2 regions of the Thermobifida halotolerans genome follow, and region 1 is predicted to be linked to the other one. Evidence: predicted binding sites of a transcription regulator. Region 1 holds the regulator's gene; the other holds the start of a gene.
The links. Region 1 encodes HrcA, which represses chaperone genes, less so after heat shock. Its sites were predicted from a motif close to TTGGCACTCTCNNNNNGAGAGTGCCAA; they were not measured.

Region 1 (4,002 bases):
CACCCGGCCCTCACCGGCGCAGTCGGGGCAGGGGTTGCGGATGACGGTGCCCTGTCCCGAGCACTGCGGACACGGCCGGGTGGTCATGACCTGGCCGAGGAAGGAGCGGGTGACCTGGGAGACCTCGCCCCGGCCGCCGCACATGTCGCAGGTCTCGCGGTGGCTTCCGTGCGCCGTTCCCTCGCCCTGGCAGGTGTCGCACACCACCGCCGTGGGGAAGGTGATGTCCTTGGTGACCCCGAACGCGGTCTCGGCGAGGTCGAGTTCGACCCGCACCTTGATACTGCGTCCCCGGCGCATGCGTTCGCGCGCCGTCCTGGGCCCTCCGGTGCCTCCCCCGAAGAACGCGTTCATGAGGTCGTCGAACGGGAAGCCCGCCCCGCCGAAGCCGCCCGCTCCGCCGCCGGCGGCGCCGCCGCGCGCGAAGGGGTCGACGCCCATGTCGAACATGCGGCGCTTCTCCGGGTTGGAGAGCACCTCGTAGGCCTGGGCGACCTCCTTGAACCGCTCCTGGGTCTCCGGATCGGGGTTGACGTCCGGGTGGAGCTCACGCGCGAGACGGCGATATGCCTTCTTGATCTCGTCCTGGGTCGCGTCCCGGCGAACGCCGAGGATCTCGTAATAGTCTCTGGCCACTTACTGCCCCGCCAAGATCTGACCGACGTACCTTGCCACTGCGCGTACCGCTCCCATCGTTCCTGGGTAGTCCATCCGGGTCGGGCCGACGACCCCGAGCTTGGCCAGCGTCTGGTCGCCGATCCCGTATCCCGCCGCGACGATCGACGTGGTGTGCAGGCCCTCGTGGGCGTTCTCCGCGCCGATGCGCACCGTCAGCATCGAAGCGTCGCCTATCTCACCGAGCAAACGGATGAGCACGACGTTTTCTTCCAGGGCCTCGAGAACGTCCCGGAGGTCGGCCGAGAAACCCATCGCGGCGAGGTTCGCGGTACCACCGAAGACGATCTTCTCCTCGTGCTTCTCGACGAGACTCTCCATCAGGACCGACAGCACCGACTCCGCCATCGGACGGTCGTCCGCCGGAAGCTGGACCGTGACCCCCGAGAGCGCCTCGGGCGCGTCGGTGAGCCACTTGCCGACGAGAGCGCGGTTGAGCACCCCGCGCAGATTGTCGACCACGTCGTCGGAGACCTCCGCGAGACCGTCGATGACGCGCTGCTCGACCCGGCCCGTGTTGGTGATCAGCACCATCATGACACGCTGGGTTCCCAGCGGCACGAGTTCGATGTGCTGCACGCACGATCGTGTCAGCGACGGATACTGCATGATCGCCACCTGCCGGGTCAGCTGCGACAGCAGTCGCACCGTGCGGGAGACGATCTCGTCGAGGTCGACCGCGCCGGACAGGAACGTCTCGATGGCCCGCCGCTCGGCCCTGGACAGGGGTTTGACCGTGGAGAGCCGGTCCACGAAGAGCCGGTACCCCTTGTCGGTGGGCACCCGGCCCGCACTGGTGTGCGGCTGGGCGATGTAGCCCTGCTCCTCGAGTGCCACCATGTCGTTGCGGATGGTCGCCGGAGAGACCCCGAGCCTGTGCCGTTCGACCAGCGCCTTGGAGCCCACGGGCTCGTTCGTGGACACGTAGTCTTCGACGATGGCACGCAGCACCGCGAGTTTACGGTCGTCGAGCACGCGCTCACCTCCTGGCACTCCGTGGTCCTAAGTGCTAATTCTACGCGGGGACACCAAGCGGCGTTATGTCCGTTCGAGCACGGTATCAACCGAAGTCTGCCCCGAAGCGGACCCGTCCTCACTCCCCGGAACGGAACCCTTCTCACCATGTCACCTCCTCCGCCCCACCCGCGACCGGCGTCCCACGATCCCCGGAGGCGACCGCCCCGGCCGCTACAATCCGCCGCATGCGCCCTCATTCCAGGCGGTACGGAGACGACGTCCTCTCCGGCGACCGGTGGCGCCGGGAGCGCCGGAGCGTTCCGACCGTCACCGCCGAACGCGGACTGGTCGTCGAGACCGCGGACGAGGACTTCTGCGGCGCGGTGGTCGCCTGGGACCGCACCACCCTCACCCTGGAGGACCGCCACGGTCGGCGGCGGGTGTTCGAGATGACCCCCGCGGCCTTTCTGGTCGACGGTCGACCGGTGACCGTGGTGCGTCCCGCGACCGCGCCCGACGCCCCGCCGCGCAGCGCCTCGGGCTCGGTCATGGTGACCGGCCACCGGGCGCGGACCGCCAGGGAGAGCCGGATCTTCGTCGAGGGCGTGCAGGACGCCGAACTCGTGGAGCGGGTCTGGGGACACGACCTGCGGGTGGAAGGCGTGGTCGTGGAGTGCCTGGAGGGGGTGGACCGCCTCGTGGAGGTCGTCGCGGAGTTCGCCCCCTCCCCCCGGCGGCGGCTCGGCGTGCTCGTGGACCACCTCGTTCCCGGCTCCAAGGAGAGCCGGATCGCCGAACAGGTCCGCTCCCCGGACGTCCTGGTCCTGGGACACCCCTACGTCGACATCTGGCAGGCGGTGCGTCCGTCGGCCGTCGGCATCCCCGCCTGGCCCCCGGTGCCGCGCGGGACCCCCTGGAAGGAGGGGGTGCTGGCCGCGCTCGGCTGGCGGGCCGACCCCCAGGAGGCGTGGCGGCGGATCCTGGGCTCGGTGCGCTCCTACGCCGACCTGGAACCCGGACTGCTGGGACGTGTCGAAGAACTGATCGACTTCGTGACCGCACCGTACTCTTCCGGAGGCTAGGCTGCGCGGTGTGGACCGTGCGTTCCGGGTCCGTGACCATCGGCACAGTCAAGGGAGAACATGAGCCAGACGCCGCCCACCCCTCCTCCCCAGGACCCGCCTCCCGGATGGCAGCCGCCCCGGGAGCACACCCCCTCCGGGGGACAGTCGGGTCTCGGGCCGTCCGGACCGCAGCCCGCCGCCTCTCCGCCGCATTTCGCGCCCCCGGGTCCCGCCCGGCCCGCCACGGGACCGCACCCCGCCCACCCCCAACCCCCCGCGGGCGCGCCCGCACCCCCGGGCTACGCGCAACCGGGATTCGGCCCGGGGCCCGCGGCGGGGCCGCCGGTCGCCGACGGGAGTTCCTGGGCGATGGTCGCGCACCTGGTGGGAATGGTCTTCGCGTGCGCGGGATGGCTGCCCGCGCTGGTCGTCTACCTGGCGGTGAAAGGCCGTTCACCCTTCGTGCGACACCACGCGGCCGAGGCGCTGAACCTCCAACTGACCCTGTTCGTCCCGTACGTCATCGGTGTCGGGGTCTTCGTTGGGTTCGGGGTGTTCGTCCCGGACCTCTCCTGGACCGGATCGGTGCTGATCGTCGCCGTGTGGCTGTTCTCCCTCGTCTTCGGGGCACTGGCCGCGACCGCGGCGGCCAGGGACGCCTGGTACCGCTACCCGATCGCCGTCCATCTGGTCAAATGACGGGAACCTCCCCTACGGTGAGTCCGTCGGAATCATCGGACGGTCCACGCCGACCTGAGACAACGGACAGTCAACGCCGACCCTCCGGGGTCGGGAGGAGACCGCCTCCGCACCCCGACGCCGCGGTGGCTCGGCCCCGCGTCTCCCACACCGACTGAACACGAGGACGATCATGAGCAACCCCTACCAGCCCAACGGCCCCGAGGACCACGGTCAGGGAGGCTACGGTCCCGACCCCTCCGCGACGGGCGGTCAGCAGCCCGGCTACGGTGCTCCCCCGCCCCCTCCCGGCTACCCGCAGCAGCCGGGCTACGGGCAGCAGCCGGGCTACCCGCAGCAGCCGGGTCACGGGCAGCAGCCCGGCTACGGCGGCAGCGACGACAACATGTTCTCGATGCTGACGCACCTTCTCGGCATCATCACCGGGTTCCTCGGCCCGCTCATCATGTACCTGGTCAAGAAGGACACCTCCTCCCCCTACCTCAGGCACCACCTGCTGGAGGCGCTGAACTTCCAGATCATGATCGCCATCGCCCAGGTGGCCGCCTGGATCCTGTCGGTCATCACCTTCGGCCTGCTGTTCTTCGTGCCGATGGTCGTCTGGATC
Region 2 (4,002 bases), 630 kb from region 1:
GGCCTGCACCAGCGCGTCCTGGAGGGTGGCGGCCACGGTGGCCGGGTCGTCGCCGACGAAGCCGTACCGGTAGGCCTCACAGCCCGCCTCGATCGCGGCGGCGGTGAGCATGAAGCTGTTGGAGTCCCAGATCTGGCCGGGCCCGAGGGGGCGCCCCGGCTCCACCAGCTCCTCACCGGTGGCGAGGACGACAACCCGGGGACGCGGGTAGACCCGCGCCGAGCGGCGGCCGGCCGAGGCGAGCGCCGCGAGTTCCGCGGGTCCGATCCGGACTCCGGGCGGCAGCAGTTCGGCGCCCTTCTCCACGTCTCCGCCCGCCAGGCGGACCGCGTTGCCCGCCTCGGCCGCGCGGTGGATCGCCACGGTGGCCACGCCGCCGTCGGTCCACTCCACGGGAACCACCGCGTCCGCGCCCACCGGCATCGGCGCACCGGTCATGATGCGCACGCAGCAGCCCTCGGGGATGGCCGAGGTGAAGGAGTCCCCCGCGGGGATGTCCGCCACGACCGGCAACGACACCGGAGCCTCCGCGGTGGCCGCGGCCACGTCGGCGGCGCGGACCGCGTAGCCGTCCATGGCGGAGTTGTCGAACGGGGGAAGCGCGACCTGTGCCGTGACCGGCTCGGCGAGGACCGCTCCGTGCGCCCGGAGCAGGTCCAGTTCGATCGGCTCGGGTGGGGTGACCACCGCCAGGATGTCGTTGACGTGCTGTTCGACGCTCTTCATCGGCTTCCCCCGCCGTGTTCGTTCGTTCGGCCTACTCGGTGGAGTCGGTCCCGTGCTCCGCGAGGAAGTCACGCAGCCATGGAAGGAACTCCTCGGCCAGGTCCGGGCGGTCGCAAGCGAATTCCACCACGGTGCGAAGGTAGTCGATCTTGTTGCCGGTGTCGTAGCGCTGGCCGCGGAACAGCACGCCGTGGACGGGGCCGCCCTGCTCTGGGCCGCTCCGGGCGAGTTCGCGCAGCGCGTCGGTCAACTGGATCTCTCCGCCGCGGCCCGGAGGCGTCTTGCGCAGTACGTCGAAGACCGCCGGGTCGCAGATGTAGCGGCCGATGATCGCCCAGCGGCTCGGCGCCTGGCCGACCGGGGGCTTCTCCACGAGGTCGGTGACGGTCACCACGTCGGACTCGTCGGTGGGCCGGATCGCGGCGCACCCGTACAGCGAGGCCTGTTCGGGGGCGACCTCCATGAGCGCGATGACGCTGCCCCCGTAGGTCTGGCGGACCTCGATCATCCGCTTGAGGAGGGTCTCGCGGGCGCCGATGAGGTCGTCGCCGAGCAGCACCGCGAACGGTTCGTCGCCCACGTGCGCGGCGCCGCACAGCACCGCGTGGCCCAGTCCGCGCGGCTCGCCCTGGCGCACGTAGTGCACCTGGGCGAGTTCGCTGGACTCGCGGACCGCGTTGAGCCGGTCGATGTCGTCCTTGACGCGCAGCGCCTCCTCCAGTTCGTAGGCCCGGTCGAAGTGGTCCTCGATGGAGCGCTTGTTGCGTCCGGTGATCATCAGGACGTCGCCGAGTCCCGCGGAGACGGCCTCCTCGACGACGTACTGGATCGCCGGTTTGTCGACGATCGGCAGCATCTCCTTGGGTGTGGACTTGGTGGCGGGCAGGAATCGGGTGCCCAGTCCGGCGACGGGGATCACCGCTTTGGTGACCTGGGTTACGGTGTGCTGTTCATCTGCCATGATCCGCACCATAAGACACCGTCATGTCAGACACGTATCACGGATGGGCACCGGCGTTTTCCCCGCTGTGATTTCGTGGCCGCGTCACCTCGCGTTCATTCCCTCCGGCGCCGCTGGCAGACTTGCCGACCATGGACGGCGTGTTGAGCAAGCGTGAGCTGCGGCGGCGGGTGCTCGCGGCGCGACGTGAACTGTCCGGACGGGCGCGCGCGGCGGCCGGGGCGGCGATCCGGGACGCCGTGCTGGCGCTGCCGGAGGTGTCCTCGGGCCGCACTGTGGCGGTCTACTACGCGGTGGGCTCGGAGCCGGACACCCGCCCGCTGGTGGCGGCCCTGTCCGAGCGCGGCGGCACCGTGCTGCTGCCGGTGTTCCTGGACGGCGGGGAGTTGGACTGGGCGCCCTACACCGGTCCCGACTCGCTGGCTCCCGCCGGGCACGGCCTGGTGGAGCCGACCGGTCCGCGTCTCGGGGTGGACGCGGTGCGCGGGGTCTCGGCGCTGGTCTGCCCGGCCCTGGCGGTGGACGCCGCGGGGTACCGGCTCGGTCGGGGGGCGGGCTGCTACGACCGGGCGCTGGCCCGGGCGGGCGAGGGGGCGGTGTCGCTGGCCGTGGTCTACGACACCGAACTGGTGGAGTCGGTGCCCACCGAGGAGCACGACCGCCCGGTCCGGGGGGCGGTGACTCCCGGGCGCGGGGTGGTGTGGTTGGGGAACCGCTAGGAGCGCCGGAAGCCGAACTCCAGCGTGTCGGATCTCACCTCCGACACGGGGCACGAACGGTGGACACCGCCGCGTTGCTCCCGGCGAGTAGTTCCCGGTCGAGACGGCGTCACCACCCCGTTGTCGCGATCATGTGGCCCGACGGCGTACTATTTAGCAGTCGTCGGGTGAGAGTGCCAGCTAGGAGGACCCGTGCCTACGTACCAGTACGCTTGCACCGAGTGCGGCGCCGATCTCGAGGTCGTGCAGAGCTTCAGCGACGACCCGCTGACCACCTGCCCCGAGTGCCAGGGCAAGCTGCGCAAGGTGTACTCCGCTGTCGGCATCGTCTTCAAGGGGTCGGGCTTCTACCGCACCGACAGCACGTCCAGCTCCAACAGCTCCGCGCTGACGGGCTCCTCCAAGAGCGACAAGCCCGCCAAGGCCGAGTCCTCGTCCTCCGAGTCCTCCTCGTCCGGCGACTCCGGCGGCACGAAGGCCCCCTCCGCCGCCTGAGATCCGCGCCCTGGCGCACCCCGAACCTGCCCGTGAGGGTCGTTCCCCGTCCGCGGGGGACGGCCCTCACGGTGTGCGCGGCGGGGTCCGCGCCGCCTCCACCGCACCGGGCCTGCGACGAGCACCCGCGGACTGTCCGTCGACGGGGATGACCACCGGTTCGGACGTGCGGACCCGTGGCGCTGCTCGCGGCCTTCGCCGGTACGCCGCCCCGGCGCGCCCGGCAGCGCGGCCGCCGCCCGGAAGTACGGGGCCGGCATGGAACCGCCGTTCAGGCGGGCGAGTAGGTGAGGCAGTCCGCCTGCTCCTGCCGGTAGCCGACGGCGATGCCCGAAGCCTGGCATTCGAACTGGACGTTGTGCTGGCAGTCGGACATCTTGCAGGCGCCGACGTGGCCCGTGGTGGCGGGATCGCCGCCCTTGGCCGGGGCGTCGAAGAAGGTGTCGCAGTAGGCATGGCGGACGTCGCCCACGGTGATGGCCAGCGCGCGGCAGGCGCGGTCGGTGTTGTACACGCAGGCTTCCGCCTCGCACGAGTTCACCACTGGCATGTCCATCGCAATCCCCCAAACATCGACGACATACCCGAGCCTCCCAGGCGGGGCACTCCCCTTCCAGGGGGTGCTCCGTGTCACCGAGAACCCGGTGAAGTCTTGGCACCGGCCTGGTCGAGGCGATACCACCGGGGCGGGTCGGGTGTGCGAGGGCTGCGTCTCTTCCGACGGTGGTCGGTGTCCTTTCTCCCTGTGGTGTGGGATCGCCTTCGCAGTGCGGAGGGCGGGGGCGTGGACGGCTCAGGCGCTTCGCGCGCCGGCCACTCCACCGCCAGCCCTCAGGGGTGCGGGGGCTTTCGCGTGCCGTGTTCCTTTCCCGGTCCTGGTGGTGCGGGATGTCCTCGGACCTTTCCGTCGGTGGGGGCGCGGGCGTCGGGATCGACACCAGGGGTCGGGAAGCGCGGAAAGCAGTCCCCTGGTGCCGGGATCATCGGTCCGCGCACCCCGCGAGACGCCGCGCGGGTCCGTCCTCCGCGGGCCGACCGATCCGGGTCCCGGGCGAGCGGCGGGATTCCCTGTGGACAGCCTTGATCCACGCTGCCTCGGCC

Region 2: the regulator HrcA is predicted to act here: its motif matches at 2,560-2,586, upstream of NI17_RS22675 (FmdB family zinc ribbon protein).

The regions. Positions count from the first base shown of each region.
Region 1 is NZ_CP063196.1:305,919-309,920, reverse strand. It holds gene dnaJ (molecular chaperone DnaJ) at 1-636, opposite strand, end outside; gene hrcA (heat-inducible transcriptional repressor HrcA) at 637-1,650, opposite strand; gene NI17_RS01300 (DUF3097 domain-containing protein) at 1,878-2,714, shown strand; gene NI17_RS01295 (DUF4870 domain-containing protein) at 2,775-3,395, shown strand; gene NI17_RS01290 (DUF4870 domain-containing protein) at 3,568-4,002, shown strand, end outside.
Region 2 is NZ_CP063196.1:5,130,384-5,134,385, reverse strand. It holds gene glp (molybdotransferase-like divisome protein Glp) at 1-726, opposite strand, end outside; gene galU (UTP--glucose-1-phosphate uridylyltransferase GalU) at 758-1,687, opposite strand; gene NI17_RS22680 (5-formyltetrahydrofolate cyclo-ligase) at 1,819-2,406, shown strand; gene NI17_RS22675 (FmdB family zinc ribbon protein) at 2,599-2,901, shown strand; gene NI17_RS22670 (DUF1540 domain-containing protein) at 3,173-3,457, opposite strand.